Regions from separate parts of the Dyella sp. PARNA 12/25 genome, predicted to be linked through region 1. Evidence: predicted binding sites of a transcription regulator. Region 1 holds the regulator's gene; each other region holds the start of a gene.

Region 1 (5,980 bases):
AGTTGACCACTTTCTTGATGCGTTGACCGGACAGGTCCTGCCACGACTGCGCCACCACGAAATCAGCCATGCCATCGCGGCAATCGGTAGCGAATGCCTGCGCCTGCTTGGCCAGTACATGGGCGACATCACCAGCCGGGGTGCCATCGATCACGGCGTTGGCGTTCTCCGCCAGGGCCTCGGCCTGCGGACGCATGCGCTCGGCAAAATCGAGCGTGCGGTGCGCAGCCTGCGAACTCATTTCCAGAACGTCCTGCAGATGCTGACGCGCGTCAGCCACACTGCCCGGCACGCCTTCCTGCGCGAGATCGCCACCGAGGCGGCGCACCGCGTCGTGCAGATCGCGAGCCAACAGGCCCAGCGCGCGGAACAAGCGCTGCTCGCGCTGGCGCACCAGCACATCGAGCGCCTGCTCAAATGCCACACCATCGGTGCTGTTGAGCAGGTCATGCAGTTCTTGCGGCATGGCTTCACCGGCCATTACGGAGGCTTGTGCGTTCATGCGGTGGCTCCGCTGGCGGCGAGACGTTCAAAGATCTTGGACAGCTTTTCCTGCAGCACGGCGGCGGTGAACGGCTTGACGATGTAGCCGTTCACACCCGCCTGCGCGGCGGCAATGATCTGGTCGCGATTGTTTTCGGCAGTGACCATGAGCACCGGCAGGCCTTTGAGTGCCGGCTCAGCGCGAATCGCGCGCAGCAAGTCGATGCCCGTCATGTTGGGCATGTTCCAGTCAGTCACCACCATGTCGAAGGCGTTGTTGCGCAACATGGTGAGGGCGTTTTCGCCGTCGTCCGCTTCCTGGATCAGACCATTGCTGAAACCCAGCTCGACCAGCAGGTTGCGAACGATACGCCGCATGGTGGAAAAATCGTCCACCACGAGGATCTTCATATTCTTGTCCAAAGGACTCTCCGGTTTTTTCTAGGGAATGGGTACGGGGAATCGTCGAGTCACTGCAAGATCAACGCGTTTTGCTTCTCCCCCTGCCCCGTTCGCCGTTTTCTGTTCCCTGCCCTGTCCAGCCCGTCATGCGCGCACGCAACCGCACGATGGCCTGACCATGGATCTGGCAGACCCGCGATTCGGTGACACCCAGCACCGCGCCGATCTCTTTGAGGTTCATTTCCTCTTCGTAATACAGCGACATCACCAGTTGCTCACGCTCCGGCAGACCGCCAATGGCCTCCACCAGCGCCCCGCGCATGCCGTCATGTTCCACGCTCTCCTGCGGCCCCAGGCTTTCGCCGTCGGCCACATCGAACGCTGCGCCGCCTTCTGCGTCGTCCGGTGCGGAAAGACTGAGCAATCGCGCACTCGCCGCATCGGCCAGCACCTGGTGGTATTCCTCTGCACCCATGCCGAGCCGCTTCATCACTTCCGCGTCGTCGGCATCCGCGCCTGTTTCTATTTCGATCTGACGGACCACCTCCGCCATCTCGCGTACTTTTCGGTGCACCGATCGGGGTGTCCAATCAGTGCGCCGCAATTCATCGAGCATCGCGCCACGAATGCGGATGCCCGCAAACGTCTCGAAGCTCGCATTGCGCCCGGTGGCGAAATTGCGCGCAGCCTCCAGCAACCCCACCATGCCAGCCTGAATCAGGTCGCTCACATCCACGCTTGGCGGCAGACGGCCCATCAGGTGATAGGCGATTCGTCGCACCAGCGGCGCATGCTGGCGAACCAGCTGATCGGCACTCTGCCGTTGCAGTTGCAGATATTCGGAAGCCACACTCATGTCACCACCCCGTCGCTGCTGCGGCCTGCCTGCTGAAAAAGGCGATGCGATCCAGGCCTAGTCGCTCGGGTTCACCCCATGTATCGACCGCACCCGCCAATTGCTTGAATGCCTGTCCCGAACGACTGGACGGCCACAGATCCACCACCGCGCTCTGGCGCCGAATGGCCTGCTTGAGCCGCTCGTCGCTAGGCACATGGCCCATGAATTCCAGTGCCACGTCCAGGAAGCGGTCACACACCCGGGCCAGCTTTTGATGCAGCTGGCGCGCCTCGCTGTTGTTGCGAACCATGTTGGCCACCATGCGGAAGCGGCGCACACCAAAGTCGCGGCTCAACACCTTGAGCAAGGCATAGGCATCGGTGAGCGAGGCGGGTTCGTCGCACACCACCAGCACCACGTCATCGGCGGCGGCGGCGAACATGGCCACGTTGTCGGAGAGGCCCGCCGCCGTATCCACCAGCAAGTAGTCGGGCGGCGACGCCAGATCGTCGAATGCGCGAATCACCGCCGCATGCTCGGTGTTGCCGAGCTGGGCGAGGCGCCGCGTACCCGAACCGGCCGGCACGATCTTGATGCCGTGCGGACCGGAAAGCAGCAAATCTTCGATACTGCAGGTGCCGTCGAGCAGATGGCCAACATGCCGCGAGGGCGTCAGTCCAAGCAATACATCGATATTGGCAAGGCCCATGTCGGCGTCAAGCAGCATCACCTCGCGCCCCGCCATAGCCAGCGCGATGCCAAGATTCACCGACACCGTGGTCTTGCCCACGCCACCCTTGCCACCTGCCACGGCAATCGCGCGGCATTGCTTGCGTGGTGGCGGGCTGGCCAAGCCAAACGCCTGGTCGTGTGATGGCGTCTTCCGGCCATGTCGTTCTGCCAACGCGCGCAACATGCTTTCCAGACCCATTGCCTGATTCATTGCGAAGACACCGTTCATGCGTTCGCCACCGCTAGTCCGAAACGATCCGCCATCACCACGTCATCGGCGGGCGCATGGCTTTTGAGCACCTGCGCCGCGCGGCACACCAGCACGCGGGCATCGGCCGTGGCGATGTCTTCCGGTACGCGCTGACCGTCGGTGATGTAATCGAGCGGCAACCGGTGACGGATCAGCACCGACAAGGCGCCGCCGAGGCTGGGCGCTTCGTCGAGCTTGGTGAGGATGCAGGCGTGCGGCCTCAGCGGCATGTACGCGCGCACCGCTTCATCGAGCGATGACGCTTGCGCATTGGCAGCGAGCACCAGGCAGGCACGCAGATCGCCGCCGTTGCCCAGCACTTCCAGCTGCTCGGCCAGGCGCGGATCGCCACCGGCAAGGCCGGCGGTGTCCACCAGCACCGTATGGCAACCGCGGAGCAATTCCAGCACCCGGCACAGGCTGTCCGCGTCGTAAGCGGGATAGACGCGCACACCGAGCAGGCGACCGTAGTGTTCCAACTGCGCCGCCGCGCCGATGCGGTAGTGATCCGTGCTGACCAGCGCGACCTGCGATGCGCCATGACGCATCACGGCACGCGCCGCCAGCTTGGCGATGGTGGTGGTCTTGCCCACGCCCGTCGGCCCGACCAGTGCAGTGACACTGCGCCGCTCGGCGTGATCGCGGCGCCCGATCGACAGGCTGCGGCTCAACATGCCAAGCGGCAGGTAACGCGCCTGTTCGGTATTGATTTCGGCCGGCAGATCATCGGCCAGCTGTCGCGCCACATCGGGCTCAATGCCCAGGCGGGTCATCTCGCGAAGAACGCGAGCGCGCATCGGGTGACGGCGCTCCATGTCGTTCCACACCAAGCTGGAAAGTTGCGTCTCCAGCAGTTCGCGCAAACTGCCCAGCTCGGCGCGGACGCGTGCGGTGTCCTGCACGGCGCGCTCGAGCAGTGGATGAATTGGTGAAGAAGCGTCAATGCTTGTCTCGGGTTCGACCGACGACGCGGCCGTTTCCACTAGCTTGACCACTCGCGTATCGATGGAGACTTCGCCGGGCGGCGGCAGCGGAGGACGACGCGACAGCGTGACGGTGACGCCCTCGTCATCGTCGTGGGTCACGGCGGGCAGCGGCGGCGGCATGGCTTCGCGGCGACGCGCCACGATGGGCTTCTCTTCCGGCATCGGTGCCTGCGCAACCGGCGTGTGCGCCTCGACCTGCAACGGTGCGCCGTGGCGTGCGGCTTCGCGCACCAGGGCTTCATCGAAATCCACCGCGGCGATGATTTCGATGCCTTCCTCCAGCCGACGCGTAGAGAGGATGACGGCATCCGGCCCCTGCTCTTCACGCACTTCACGCATGGCCTGGCGCATATCAGCGGCCACGAAACGCTTGATCTTCATTTACTCGCTCCGCTCGCGGGAGTGCGGGCAATGCCTGCCGCCACGACCTGGACTCACCCTGCTTTTCCAAATCCCCATGCCCTGCTCCCGATACCTGGCTCTTATCGACCCAGCGCCTGCACCAACCGCACCCGGCGGTTGTCCGGCACCTCGTTGTAGGCGAGTACGTGCAGGTTCTGTGCCACGTGGCGAGTGAAGCGCGCTAGCCACGGACGCAGCTGCGGAGCGACCAGCAACACGGCCGGTTCGCCGCTCATTTCCTGCTTGCGCGCGGCGTCCGCAACGCCCTGTTGCAGGCGGTCGGCGAGGCCCGGTTCCACCGCAGCGCCTGCTACACCGCCATTTGCGAGCGATCCCAACAGGATCTGCTCCAGTTCCGGTGCCAGCGTGATGACGGGAATTTCGGTACCAAGGCCGCTGATCTCCTGCACGATCTGACGACCGAGCGCCACACGCACGGCGGCGGTGAGGGTGCCGGGATCCTGACTCTGCCCTGCATGCTCCGCCAAGGATTCGACGATGCTGCGCATATTGCGGATCGGCACGCGCTCGGCCAGCAGGTTCTGCATGACCTTGACCACCACGCCCAGCGACAGGCGCTTGGGCACCAGGTCTTCCACCAGCTTCGGCGTGGTCTGCGCCAGACGGTCGAGCAACTGCTGCACGTCCTGATGACCAAGCAACTCGTGCGCGTGGCCTTGCAGAATGTGCGAAAGATGTGTGGCAACGACGGTGGCGGGATCCACCACCGTGTAGCCGAGGTTCTGTGCCGTCTCGCGCTGGCCCGGCTCGATCCACATCGCTTCCAGTCCAAAGGCCGGATCGCGCGTGGAAATACCTTGCAACCCCTCCTGCACACGGCCCGGATTGATCGCCAGCAGACGATCGTTGTGCACCTCCGACTCACCCATGGGCACGCCCATCAAGGTGATGCGGTAGGTATTGGGGCCAAGATCCAGGTTGTCCCGGATATGCACCGGCGGCACCAGGAAACCCAACTCCTGCGACAGCTTGCGACGCACCGATTTGATGCGCCCCATCAACTCGCCACCCTGATGCGTATCCACCAGCGGGATCAGCCGATAGCCCACCTCCAGACCCAGCGGATCCACACTGGCGACATCCTCCCAACCCAGTTCGAGGCGTTCGGTTGGCGTGACCGGCACTGGCACATCGGCGGCGGCCTTGGCCACCCGTTCCTGCGCTTCGCGTTCGCGCTTGACCATCAGCCATGCCGCGCCGCCACAGGTCGCGCCCAACAACAGGAAGGCGATGTTCGGCATGCCGGGGACCAGTCCCATGACACCCAGCACCACACCCGCCACCGCCAGCGCACGCGGCTGGCCAAACAGCTGACCGACCAGCTGCTTGCCCATGTCGGTGGACTTGGACACACGCGTCACGATCACCGCCGTGGCGATGGACAACATCAGCGACGGCACCTGCGCCACCAGACCGTCACCGATGGTGAGCAAGGTATAGGTCTTGGCCGCTTCGCTCGCCGACAAGCCATGCTGAAGAATGCCGACGAAGAAGCCGCCGACAATATTGATGATCAGGATCAGGATGCCGGCGGTGGCGTCGCCGCGCACGAACTTGGAGGCACCGTCCATCGAACCGTAGAAGTCCGCTTCCTCGCGTACTTCCTGGCGGCGCTCGCGCGCCTGCTCCTGATTGAGCAGACCGGCGTTGAGGTCAGCGTCGATGGCCATCTGCTTGCCTGGCATCGCGTCAAGGGTGAAGCGCGCGGTCACTTCAGACACGCGCGTGGCACCCTTGGTCACCACCACGAAGTTGATGATGGTGAGGATGGCGAACACCACCAGGCCCACTGCAAAATTGCCGCCGATGACAAACTCGCCGAACGCCTCGATCACCTTGCCCGCAGCGCCGGGGCCGTCGTGGCCG
Region 2 (5,980 bases), on a different contig from region 1:
TGTGCCGATTGATCTTGCGGCGATCAGGCGCATTACGCTCAGCCCCTGGCTCCATCCGTCGCTGGTCGATTGCATCAAGTCGATGATCAAGAGCATCGATGGATGCTCTCATCTGAATGTCTATCGCTCGACGCTGGTGAGTAACGCCGACTGGCTCAAGCACGGTAAGGCCGCCACGTGATGTTTCATCCGTCACGCCTAACGAAAATAAGCACTTGCACGAGCATCGGGGCGTAGCTACTCTGCGCATCCCGTCAACCCAGCCCAAAGGAGGAATCGAACAATGATTTGTTGTAGCAGCATCCTCCGCCGGGTCGACGCGCGTCTGATCGTCTCGCCAACTATTGGCTGACACGCTTCACCTCTCTGCTTTCGCACCCTGGCGACTTGTTAGGCCTCCGCTTTGGAGGGCCTTCGTATTCCCATGCTTTCAGGGCGATTCCAATTCATGTTTTTTCAGGCGTTTTCGCTGCACGAGCTCGGCTGGCGATCTGAGTACGCGCAACATCTGACCTTGGTCGAGTTCGAGTCGGGCTATCCGGCGCGCGTCATGGCCGTACATCGTCACGGGCTTTCGGTGGTTTCCTCGCGCGGTTATGGCGCGGTGGTGCTTCCCGGTCACCTTATCGATGTGGAAGTGGCTGTGGGTGACTGGGTGTTGGTCGAGCATGACGCGCAACGCGTATTGCGGTTGGTGGAGCGTTGCTCATTGTTAGCGCGGACGGCGGCAGGAAGTGATTGCCGACCTGAGGTGTTAGCGGCAAATCTCGACACGCTGTTCATCGTCTCGTCTTGCCATGCTGACTTTGACCTGTCGCAGTTGGCCAGCTACGTCACGCTCGCGCTGGATGCTGGCGTCATGCCGGTGATGGTGCTTACCAAGGCCGATCTGTGCGCCAGCGTCAATGATCACGTGGCTCAGGCAGCCGGTTTGATGCCGACGCTTCCGGTCGTAGCCGTCAGCGCCCTTTCAGGCCATGTCACGTCGCAGCTATCTCCATGGCTGGTGCCTGGGGTAACCGTGGCCTTCATTGGGCCCCCAGGCGTTGGGAAATCCACCTTGATCAACCGCTTGGTGGGTGGGGCTCAGCGGCGTCGCGATGTGCTTCGCCTTGGTGATGCGGCGGAGCAACGTGTCACCACGACGCGTGAGATGCTTCCCACTGCCTCTGGCGCCTGGGTGATTGATACGCCAGGAATGCGCGAGCTTTGTTTGGCTGACGTCGAGCCGAATCCCGCAGAGGTGTTTCGCGATACCGAAGCGTTGGATGTCTTCTGAGCTTTCTTGGCGGGGCTTGCGGTTGTAGCGTGGGCGGTTTTGGGCCGGACGCCGCGGCTCGGCAGGCGTGTTGTATCGAGCGCATGACGGGTTCGCCGAAGTTTCCTATAGTGCCCGCGTCAGCCTCGGGAAATGCCCATGAGTGAGCCGCTGGTCGTGCGCGATGGTCGTCCCGAAGAGCTTCGCGCCCTCGGCCAGCTGATGGTCGAGGTGTATAGCGGGCTGGCGGGGTTCCCGTCGCTCACCGAGCAGCCGCGCTACTACGGGATGTTGGCGAATATTGGCGACTTCACCAGCAAGCCGGCGACGCGCGTGCTGGTGGCGCTGGATAGCGAGGATCGGCTACTTGGCGGCGTGGTCTACTTCGGTGACATGGCGCACTATGGTTCTGGCGGCACGGCGACATCAGTGACGAATGCCTCTGGCATTCGCCTGTTGGGAGTCCACCCATCCGCACGTGGTATGGGTGTTGGCAAGGCGTTGACCAAGGCGTGCATTGCGTTGGCGAAAGATCAGCGGCATGAGCGGGTGGTGCTGCACACCACGGAGGCCATGCGCGTGGCATGGGACATGTATGAGCGTCTGGGTTTTCAGCGAGCGATTGACCTGGACTTCATGCAAGGTACGTTGCCGGTGTTCGGGTTCAGCCTTGCACTGCCTGGCGGTACTTGGGAGAGCACAACATGACTCAGCGCGTCGCTACCTGCAGTTGCAGGCAATTGATGTTGCGAGCGACCGAAGAGCCGCTGCGTGTTTCGATCTGCCACTGTCATGCTTGCCAGCGACGCACCGGAAGCGCATTTGGCGTTCAAGCGCGGTTTCGCGAAGACAGCGTGGTGATACGCGGTAACGCTACGTCGTATTCCCGCGTGGGTGAGTCGGGCGGCACGGGCACGTTCTATTTCTGCCCGGTGTGCGGCGCTACCGTCTATTACCGGCTGGACTCGGTAGATGGTTTGCTTGGCGTGCCGGTGGGGGCGTTTGCCAATGCCGATTTTCCGTCGCCATCCATTTCCGTGTTCGAGGAATGCATGCATCCGTGGGTGCACCTGCCCGAGGGCATGGAACACGTTCCGTGATGTCGGCCGTCCAGGCAAAGTCTTGAGGCATGCGTGCGCCCCTCCATCTCAACGGGTTCGCGACGGTGAAAGCTGTGGGCTACATCACATGATGTGTAGCTACTAGCGCATCAAGGAAGCCAACTGAGCGCCGATACCTCAGCCGGGGGTGTTCTTCCCATCTCTCGGGGTATTGTCATCATGCGTTTTACTGTTCGTCTGAAAATTGTCGTGGCCATGGGCGTTGCCCTCATCATCGCCGTTGTCGTCGGGTTGGTCGGTTTGCTTGGCGTGCGCACCACGTACCTGCTGGTCGATGACATGTATCGCACCAATGTGCAGGCCATTGTGGCGGTGAGCGATGTTCGCTCGGCCATCATCGATGACCGGCTGGCCTTGAACCGTTCCATCATCGACCCGAGCCAACGGACGGCGGTCAAGAAAATCACGGACGACAACGCGCGCATGGATGCGGCATGGCAGCGCTATTACCCGAACATGATCTCCTCGGACGCGGAGCGCTCGCTGGCTCAGCAATTCGACGAGATCCGCAAGAAGGCCGAGCCGCTGGTGATGCAGGAAGCCGCCCTGCTCGATGCCGGCAAGACCCAGGAAGGACGCGACCTGCACATCGGAAAAACCGCCGATGGCATGACCAGCGAGACGAAGGCGATCGACCAGCTGATCGCTATCAATGAGAAACAGGCGGAGGCTTCGGCGGGAGACGCCGCGCTTCGCTATGCCCATACCTGGAAGCTGGCGATGGCGGTGCTGATGCTAGGCGTGCTGGTGCTGTTTGCGGTGGCGGTAGCGCTGATTCGCGTAGTCACTCGCCCACTGAACAAGGCCCGCGCGCTGGCAAGCGCGATCCAGGAAGGCAAGCTCAACAACGCCACGGACATCACCGGCAACGATGAATTCAGCGACACGCTGCGCTCACTCGATGATATGGATCGTCAGCTCAGCAGCATCGTCACGCAGGTGCGCGATGTGGCGGAGCAGGTGACGGCAGCTGCTCGCGATCTGTCGCAAGGCAATGACGATCTCTCGCAGCGCACGCAGGAGCAGGCCAGCTCGCTTGAGGAAACGGCCGCTTCCATGGAGGAGCTGTCGGCCACCGTAAAGCAGAACGCCGAGGGTGCTGGCCAGGCGCGTGAAATGGCGCTGCGCATGCGCAAGCGCGCGGAGGAGGGTCGCGACATTGCTGGCTCCGCCGTGGGTGCCATGCAGGCGATCACCGATGCCAGTAAACAGGTGGCCGAGATCGTGAGCATGATCGACGAGATCGCCTTCCAGACCAACCTGCTGGCACTCAACGCGGCGGTGGAGGCTGCGCGCGCGGGAGAACAGGGTCGCGGTTTTGCGGTGGTGGCTACCGAAGTGCGCAATCTGGCCCAGCGCAGCGGTGTGGCGGCCAAGGAGATCAAGTCGCTGATCAAGGACACCACCGACAAGGTGTCCGAAGGAGCGCAGCTGGTGCAGCGCACAGGTAGTGCCCTTAACGACATCGCCGGCGATGTGCGCGAGGTGAGCACCATCATCGAGGTGATTGCCGCGGCCTCCGAAGAGCAGTCGGCCGGCATTGGTCAGGTCAACAACGCGGTGGTTACGCTGGATGAGGTGACTCAGCAGAACGCAGCTCTGGTGGAAGAGGCCAGTGCTGCCAGCCGCAACACGCTGGATCTTTCGCAGGTGCTGATGAAGCAGGTGTCCTACTTCACTCTGCAAGGCGAAGTCATGCCCAGCAAGACCGCGACAACGTCCGACCTCGTGGGGGAGTCCGTGAAAAGGTCCACGCCAACAGGAGCGCCCGTGGCTCCGCGCCACCGGTCATCGGCGGAGCTGGTGACTGCCGGCGATGCCTGGACTGAGTTCTGAGGCCCATGGTCGATGGCATTCAACGCATGGGGCGCTCGCGCGTTCCATGTGGGATACGTCATTCGGAAAGCGGGCAGATCGGGGGCACGCATGCAGGCGAAGGAGTTTGATCGTTGGGCGAGAACGCGAGGGCAGGGCATGCTCAGGTATGTCTTGTTCAGCGGCGTGGTGTGCTACGGCCTGCCGATGTTTCTCATCATGACCTATCTGATCCCACATCCTCGCCTGACCACGGCGCAGTCGGCGTGGCTTTGGTTGCTGGCAGGTGCGGGTTATGGCATCGCCATGTGGCTTGTTCAGGAACGACGCTTTCGCAAGGTGGCCGCTCGTCATTGATCGACTCGTTCAGATAGCGGGTCGACGTGTTCATGTGACGTTTTGTTTTCGCAGCGCATGGCCTATGCGTTGCGGCCCTTGAGTTTCGCTGCTGTGTCGGGCTGCGTTAGCGTTGGAATTGGACGTCCAATCGTCGCAAATCACTAGCGTCAAATATGCGTTGGTTTGACATTTGACATGGATACTCCTTTCTTGCGTGCGCGCTTGCCATCGTAGGCGGCATGTGTGCGCACCGCCCACGAGAGGAGACAGGTCATGGCAAGGGTGAGCTCCCCCATCGGTTATGGGTTCGTCGGTGTGCTGGTCGTAGCACTCGGAGGCTGCACCGGTTACGTCAAGCAGAGCGACTTTGATGCGGCTATCACGGAGTTGCGCAACAACGATCAGCGGCAGCAACAGGAGATCGATGCGATCACGCAGGAAATGCATCAGCGGTTTGCGCAGTACGATACGCAGATCAGTGCAATGGCTGGACGTATCCGGGTCGACACGATCGCGCACTTCGATACCGACCAATCCACGTTGCGTGATGAAGACAAGAAGCGCCTTGACGATTACGCCAAGGTTTTGCGTGAGCACCATGTGGATGCCGTGATTACTGCCGAAGGATTCGCGGATCCTTCGGGCGGTGCAGATCACAACAAGCGTCTTGGCTTGAGGCGTGCACAGGCGGTGCGTGACTATCTGATTCACAACGGCGGCCTCAATGCCAATCAGGTGCGCGCTGTGAGTTATGGCGAGGCGAAAAATCGCCAGGTGATACCTGGTGCGCATGGCGACAAGGGGCAGCCCAATCGTCGCGTATCGCTGGTGACGGACTTTGCAGGCAGCACCTGAGGGCGCGTGGCTGACGCTGGCAATGACTGAAACGACAGAGGGCGCCGTAAGGCGCCCTCTTCGTTCCGTGCGGGCCGGTCACTATTTGCTGCTGGCTTTGTAGGTCAGCTCGGTGCTGTAGCTGTCGATGTGCGAGCTCTGTTCCTGAATCGCGTCATTGAGCGATTTGCGCATGGCCTGTGCGTCTTGCTTGCCATAGGCGCTTTCCATCATGGTCCAAAGCGGCGTGTCGGGGTCCTTGCCAAGGTCAGCCCAGGATTTGGCCGGAAGCAGCACGATGAAGTCCGGTGCTCCTTCGCCTGCGTTGAGGACCTCGCCTACTGCAAAGTTATTTGGCCATTTGGTTTTCTCTGCGCCGGCCGTAATTTTCTTGGCGACGTCGAGGAATGCTTCGTGGGGCTCGTGGCCGGGCTTGAGCTTGAAATAGATGACTTCGATGTAGGGCTGATTGAGGGTCGTGCCCTTGGCCAGGTGGCTAAGCTCGGGAAGTGCCTTGAAGAACGCGCTGGTTTCGCTCTTCAGGTGCGGGTTGATGTCCTTGTGAATGGAAGCGTCACACGCTTTGCCGGCAGCGCGCATGTCGTCGAACGCC
Region 3 (5,980 bases), on a different contig from region 1:
AGCTGGTGGTCATCTGATGGCGATCACCGGCGATGCCGCCAATAGCCTGAACACCTGGACCGATCTGTCCGGGTTTCAGTCGTTGCGGCAAAGCGCGCAAAGCGACGCCAAGGCAGCCTTGCCCGCCGTGGCCAAGCAGTTCGAGTCGATCTTCACGCAGATGATGCTGAAGTCGATGCGCGAGGCGAGCGCCGGCGATGGTCTGTTCGACAGCGAAGCCGGCAATGCCTGGCGCGACATGTTCGACCAGCAGCTGTCGATCCAGTTGTCGCAGCATGGCAACGGCATCGGCATTGCTCAGATGCTGGTGCGTCAGCTGGGCGGTGCTCTGACCAACGGCGCGGACAAGGCGAGCGCGGCCAGCGTTGATGACAACTGGCAGCAGCGCCTTCGCTCCCTGGCCGGTACGGCCCGTTCGGCCGGTGAAAAAGTGCTCAAGTGGTTGCCGGACGATGCGCAGGATTTCGTGCGCCAGCTGGCGCCGTACGCCCAACAGGCAGCCGACAAGCTCGGCGTGTCGGTACGCGCCGTGCTTGCTCAGGCCGCGCTGGAAACGAATTGGGGCCAGCACATGCCTACCCATGGCAACGGCAACACCAGCAACAACCTGTTCGGCATGAAGGCCGGTAGCAGCTGGGGTGGTGACAAGGTCAGCGTGCCTACGCTCGAGTTTGAGGACGGCGTGCCGGTTCGCCGTCGCGCCCAGTTCCGCTCGTATGACAACCCGGGCCAGTCGTTTGACGACTATGCCCAGCTCATTGCAGACAACCCCCGTTATGCCAGGGCGCTGAACCACGGCGAAGACGTGGTGGGCTTTGCGCGCGGGCTGGTCAATGGCGGTTACGCCACCGACCCCGCGTATGCGCAAAAGATCGTGGCGATTGCCAACAGCCCTGCGATGCGTGACGCACTCGACGCCATCGGGCAGGACGCCCTCAAGAAAGTTGGCCGCAAGCCGAATCCCTGATGGAAATCTCGAGGAACCACAACGTAGCTCGTCATCCCCGCGAAGGCGGGGATCCAGTGCCTTCGCTTTTGGCGGCGTGGAGGACACTGGATTCCCGCCTTCGCGGGAATGACGATCTACTCGAGGCCCCTTAATGTCACGCTCCGGAATGACTAATGTCTAACCTTCTCAATATCGGTGCCTCAGGACTCAACGCCGCGCAAGTGGCGCTGTCGACCGTCGGCAACAACATCAGCAACGTCAATACGCCCGGCTACAGCCGGCAGACGGTGCTGCAGACCGAGAACATCTCGCCCTCCGGCGGCAACTACACCATCGGCAGCGGTGTGAACGTGCAGGCGGTGCAGCGCGCCTATAGCGACTTCCTCACCACTGCGTTGTGGAACAGCAATTCGGGCGTACAGCGCGCGACCACCTACAACAGCCTGGCGACGACGCTCAACAGCATGCTCAGCGCCAGCGGCAACCTGCAGAGCGCGCTGGACAGCTTCTACGGCGCCTTCAACACCGTGGCCAACACGCCGGGCGTGGCGTCGAGCCGTCAGTCGCTGCTGGGCAGCGCCAGCTCGATGGTCACTGTGTTCAATACGCTGGGCCAGCAGCTGCAGGCTCAGCAAGGACAGGTGAACAGCCAGATCGGCAGCACCGTCAACAGCATCAACAGCGTGACCAGCAGCATCGCCGACCTCAACGCCAAGATCCGCCAGGCCGGCAACAACCCGCCAAACGATCTGCTCGACCAGCGCGACAACATGGTGCAGACGCTGTCGGGCTACCTGGGCGTTTCCACTAATGCGCAGCCCGACGGCACCCTCAGCATCTACGCCACCAGTGGCCAGGCCCTGGTCAGCGGCGACAAGTCGTATGCCTTGTCCACCGGCAAGAACGCCTACGACGCATCGCGCACCGAAGTGCTCGACAGCACCGGCACCGTGATCAGCTCGAAGGTGAGCGGCGGCAAGCTCGGCGCGCTGCTTGATTACCGCAGCAACGTGCTCGACAACGTGCAGAACCAGCTTGGCCAGGCGGCCGTGGGTCTGGCCAGTAGCGTCAACCAGCAGCAGTCGAAGGGCCTGGACCTCAACGGCAAGCAGGGCGGGCCGATGTTCAGCGTGCCGTCGCCGGCGGTGCTTCCGAGCAGCGCCAATAAGGGCAGCGCCGGCGTAACCGCGAGCATCAGCGATGCTTCGCAACTCACCACCTCGGACTATCTGCTGAGCTACAACGGCTCCAGCTGGAGCCTGCAGACCACCAGCGGCCAGAACGTGGCGATGACGGCGAACGCCAACGGCACGTATTCTGCCGACGGAATGACGTTCAGCCTGTCCGGCACCGCACAGGCGGGCGACAGCTTCCAGATCCAGCCCACGCGCCAGGCGTCCACTGGCCTGGCGCTGACCATGACCGATCCCAACGGCATCGCCGCCGCTGCCGCGCTCACCTCGTCAGCGCCCGGCACCAACACCGGCACCGGCAGCATCGGCTCGGTGACCGTGCAGGATCCGACCAACGCCGCGTTGTTGAACAACGCCAAGCTGAGCTTCCCCACGACCGGCACCTATCAGGTGACCGATACGGCCGGCAATGTGCTTTCCAGCGGCGCTTATGCGCCGGGGCAAACCATCAGCGCGAACGGCTGGAGCGTGACGCCTTCGGGCACGCCGGCGGCAAACGATAGCTTCACCATCGGCATCAATAGCAACGGCCTCAACGACACCAGCAATGCACTGTCGTTGGCGGGTCTGTCCAACAAGGGTGTGGTCAACGGTGGCACGCAGTCGATCATCGGTGCGTACGGCACGCTTACCACCACCATCGGCACCGTAGGCAGCCAGGCGCAGACCACCCTCACTACGCAAACCGCGCTCTACAACCAGGCGATGTCAGCCCAGCAGAGCGTGGCTGGCGTGAACCTCGATGAAGAGGCGGCCAGCATGGTGCGTTACCAGCAGGCCTATCAGGCGTCTGCACAGATCATTTCCACGTCGCAGACGATCTTCAGCAGTCTGCTCTCCGCGATCCACGGGTAAAACACCATGCGTCTTTCCACCAGCTGGATGTATCAGCAGTCGCTCAGCACCATGCTGAACCAGCAGAGCGCGCTGGCCAGTTCACAGAATCAGGTGACTACCGGCTTGCGTATCAACGTGGCGTCGGATGACCCGGCGGGTGCGGGGCAGGTGGTGAGCCTCAATCACGTCATTGCGGCCAACACGCAGTACACGAGCAATATCAACAGCGCGACCACACGCCTCAATACCGAGGTGAGTACGCTGAGCTCGATGAACAGTGTGCTCGACACTGCGCGCACGTTGGCGCTGCAGGCCGTGAACGGCACGCTGTCCGACAGTGATCGTGCCAGCATCGCCAGCCAGCTCAGCCAGATTCGCGACCAGCTGGTGCAGCAGGCGAACACTACGGACAGCAACGGCAATGCACTGTTTGCCGGCACCAGCACTACCACCATGCCCTTCCAGGTGGGGCCGAACGGTGTGGTCAGCTATTTGGGCAACAACAACCAGCAGCATGCGGCGGTGGGTTCGGGGTTGCAGATTGCTACCAGCGATTCGGGTGGCAACCTGTTCATGAATATCCCTGCTGGTAATGGCTCCTTCACTGCGAGCGCCAGCAATGGGAATACGGGCACGCTGCTGGTCGGCAGCAACAGCGTGACCGATCTTTCCACCTGGAACAGCACCAAGGCGGCCAGTGGTGGTGGCTACACCATCACCTTCGGTAACAGTGGCGCCTGGGCAGCGACAGATGCCAAGGGCAATCCGGTGCTCGACGGCAGCGGCAACCCGGTGACGGGTACCTATCAGGATGGCGGCGCCATCAGCTTCAACGGCATGACCATCAACATGAGCGGCACGCCCGCCGCCGGCGATACGGTGTCGGTGAGCACTGGCGGTCAGCAGGACATGTTCAGCACGCTGAGCAACATGATCAACGCGCTGCAGAGCGGTGTGAGCAACACGCAGCTGACCAACACGATGAGCCGGCAGATCGAGTCGATCGACCGGACGCAGGCGGCCATCAGCTCCACCCAGGTTTCCATTGGCGGTCGACTGAACACGCTACAGCAGCAACAGGGTGCGTATCAGGATCTCAACGTGACCTATCAGTCGGCGCTGTCGGATGTGCAAAGCGTCGATGCCTATACCGCGATCAGCAACCTGTCGTTGCAACAGTCGGCGCTGCAGGCCTCGCAGCAGATCTTTGCGCAGGTGAAGTCGATGAGCTTGTTCAACTATTTGAAGTAAGTGGAGTCCCAAGGGCTTGTCATTCCCGCGGAGGCGGGAATCCAGTGCCTTCCTCGCCACGAGAGCAAAGTCGCTGGTTCCCCGCCTTCGCGGGGATGACGAACTTGCAAGGGTCCCGTAAGTGAATTAAGTGCCGCGCTTTGGACGCAAACTACGCGCGGCTTTGTGGCAAGGCGTCAAGACAAAGGAGGTCTGCGCTGTGGTGGTTTTTGTGTGAAGGCGAGGCGCGGCAGTGTCGGGTCAGGTGTGCAAAGCGCGCCCTAGCACGAATTGCAGCGAGTGGCTCAAGTAATCGAAACAAGCGCCGAAAAACTCTCTGAGGCGGATGGCATCCCACGAAGGACCTGACGCCGGCACGAACAACGCCAATCGAACCGGCCACCGGTTTACGCAGGAGCAATCCATGTCTCTCGTTATCAATACCAACATCTCGTCGCTGACCGCGCAGAACAACCTGACCAAGTCGCAGAGCGCCCTGTCCCAGGCAACGCAGCGTCTGTCCTCGGGTCTGAAGATCAACAGCGCGGCCGACAACGCCGCCGGCTTCGCGATCTCGCAGCGCTACACCACGCAGATCGGTGGCCTGAAGCAGGCTAGCGCCAACGCCAGCGACGCCATCAACCTGGCGCAGACCGCCGGTTCGGCCCTGGACCAGGTGACCGCCAACCTGCAGGCCGTCCGCGACCTGGCCGTGCAGTCGGCCAACGGCACCTACACCGCCAGCGACCGTGCGTCGATGGACCAGGAAGTGCAGCAGCGCCTGGCTGAAATCACCCGTATCGCCAACCAGACCACCTTCAACGGCAAGAACGTGTTGGACGGTTCGCTGAAGACCCAGTCGTTCCAGATCGGTTCGGACGTGGGCCAGACCATCAGCGTGAGCCTGGGCCAGAGCGTGAAGGCCCACGACATGGGCGCCATCGGCGAGCTGAACACCGGTGACCTCTCCGGCGCGTTCACCAACAAGACCGCTGGCGGCGCTGCGCAGACGCTCGACCTGAGCAAGATCAGCATCACCGACTCCGCTGGCACCGCTCACGCGCTGTCCGGTACGGCATCGAGCGTGCAGGACCTGGCTGACGCCGTGAACGCGGCTGGCATCACGGGCTTCAGCGCGGCGGTGGATGGCAATGGCGGCGTGAGCTTCTATTCCAGCGGCTCGTTCACGGTGACGGACACCGGTTCGATCAACGCTGCCTCCACGCTCGGCGGCCAGGCCACCCCGCAGACCAGCATCGCCGGTAACTCTTCGGCCAACGGTACTGCAGCGGCCAACAACGACGCCAAGGCTGTGGCCACCGGCGGTGGCCTGGATACCGGCAACGTGCTGAGCGTGGATCACGCCAACGCGCTGATCTCGCGCGTCGACGTGGCGCTGAAGTCGGTTGCCGACTTCGCTGCCCAGCTGGGTGCGGTGCAGAACCGCTTCCAGTCCACCATCTCCACGGTGGCAGCGCAGACGACCAACCTGCAGGCTTCGCAGTCGACCATCCAGGACGCGGACTTCGCAGCCGAGACGGCCAACCTGAGCAAGGCCAACGTGCTGCAGCAGGCAGGTATCTCGGTGCTGGCGCAGGCCAACTCCAACCCGCAGCAGGTGCTGAAGCTGTTGCAGTAACGGACGCAGGCCAGGACGCGACTCTCCCGGGTCGCGTCCGCAGGCGGCCGGTTTTACCGCCCGGCGGGTTGCCCTCGCAGCCCGCCGAGCGTTTCGGGAGCCGCCGGCAAAGCCTTTGCGTGCGAAGGTTTT

What was found. The regulator FliA, encoded in region 1, starts transcription of late flagellar genes. The targets are predictions, from matches to a motif close to TAAAGTTTNNCNNNCNNNGGCCGATAA.
Region 2: the regulator FliA is predicted to act here: its motif matches at 2,469-2,495, upstream of AC0GUR_RS18780 (methyl-accepting chemotaxis protein).
Region 3: the regulator FliA is predicted to act here: its motif matches at 4,515-4,541, upstream of AC0GUR_RS15145 (flagellin N-terminal helical domain-containing protein).

What each region holds. Positions count from the first base shown of each region.
Region 1 is NZ_JBVQCI010000002.1:633,495-639,474, forward strand. Features, by position in the region: gene AC0GUR_RS07645 (protein phosphatase CheZ) at 1-502, opposite strand, end outside; gene cheY (chemotaxis response regulator CheY) at 499-906, opposite strand; gene AC0GUR_RS07655 (RNA polymerase sigma factor FliA) at 965-1,741, opposite strand; gene AC0GUR_RS07660 (MinD/ParA family protein) at 1,743-2,666, opposite strand; gene flhF (flagellar biosynthesis protein FlhF) at 2,681-4,072, opposite strand; gene flhA (flagellar biosynthesis protein FlhA) at 4,174-5,980, opposite strand, start outside.
Region 2 is NZ_JBVQCI010000012.1:59,020-64,999, forward strand. Features, by position in the region: gene AC0GUR_RS18760 (hypothetical protein) at 1-181, shown strand, start outside; gene rsgA (GTPase RsgA) at 449-1,279, shown strand; gene AC0GUR_RS18770 (GNAT family N-acetyltransferase) at 1,418-1,966, shown strand; gene AC0GUR_RS18775 (GFA family protein) at 1,963-2,358, shown strand; gene AC0GUR_RS18780 (methyl-accepting chemotaxis protein) at 2,539-4,215, shown strand; gene AC0GUR_RS18785 (hypothetical protein) at 4,354-4,551, shown strand; gene AC0GUR_RS18790 (OmpA family protein) at 4,807-5,388, shown strand; gene AC0GUR_RS18795 (hypothetical protein) at 5,470-5,980, opposite strand, start outside.
Region 3 is NZ_JBVQCI010000008.1:12,597-18,576, reverse strand. Features, by position in the region: gene AC0GUR_RS15165 (flagellar basal body P-ring protein FlgI) at 1-17, shown strand, start outside; gene flgJ (flagellar assembly peptidoglycan hydrolase FlgJ) at 17-967, shown strand; gene flgK (flagellar hook-associated protein FlgK) at 1,123-2,997, shown strand; gene flgL (flagellar hook-associated protein FlgL) at 3,004-4,230, shown strand; gene AC0GUR_RS15145 (flagellin N-terminal helical domain-containing protein) at 4,634-5,848, shown strand.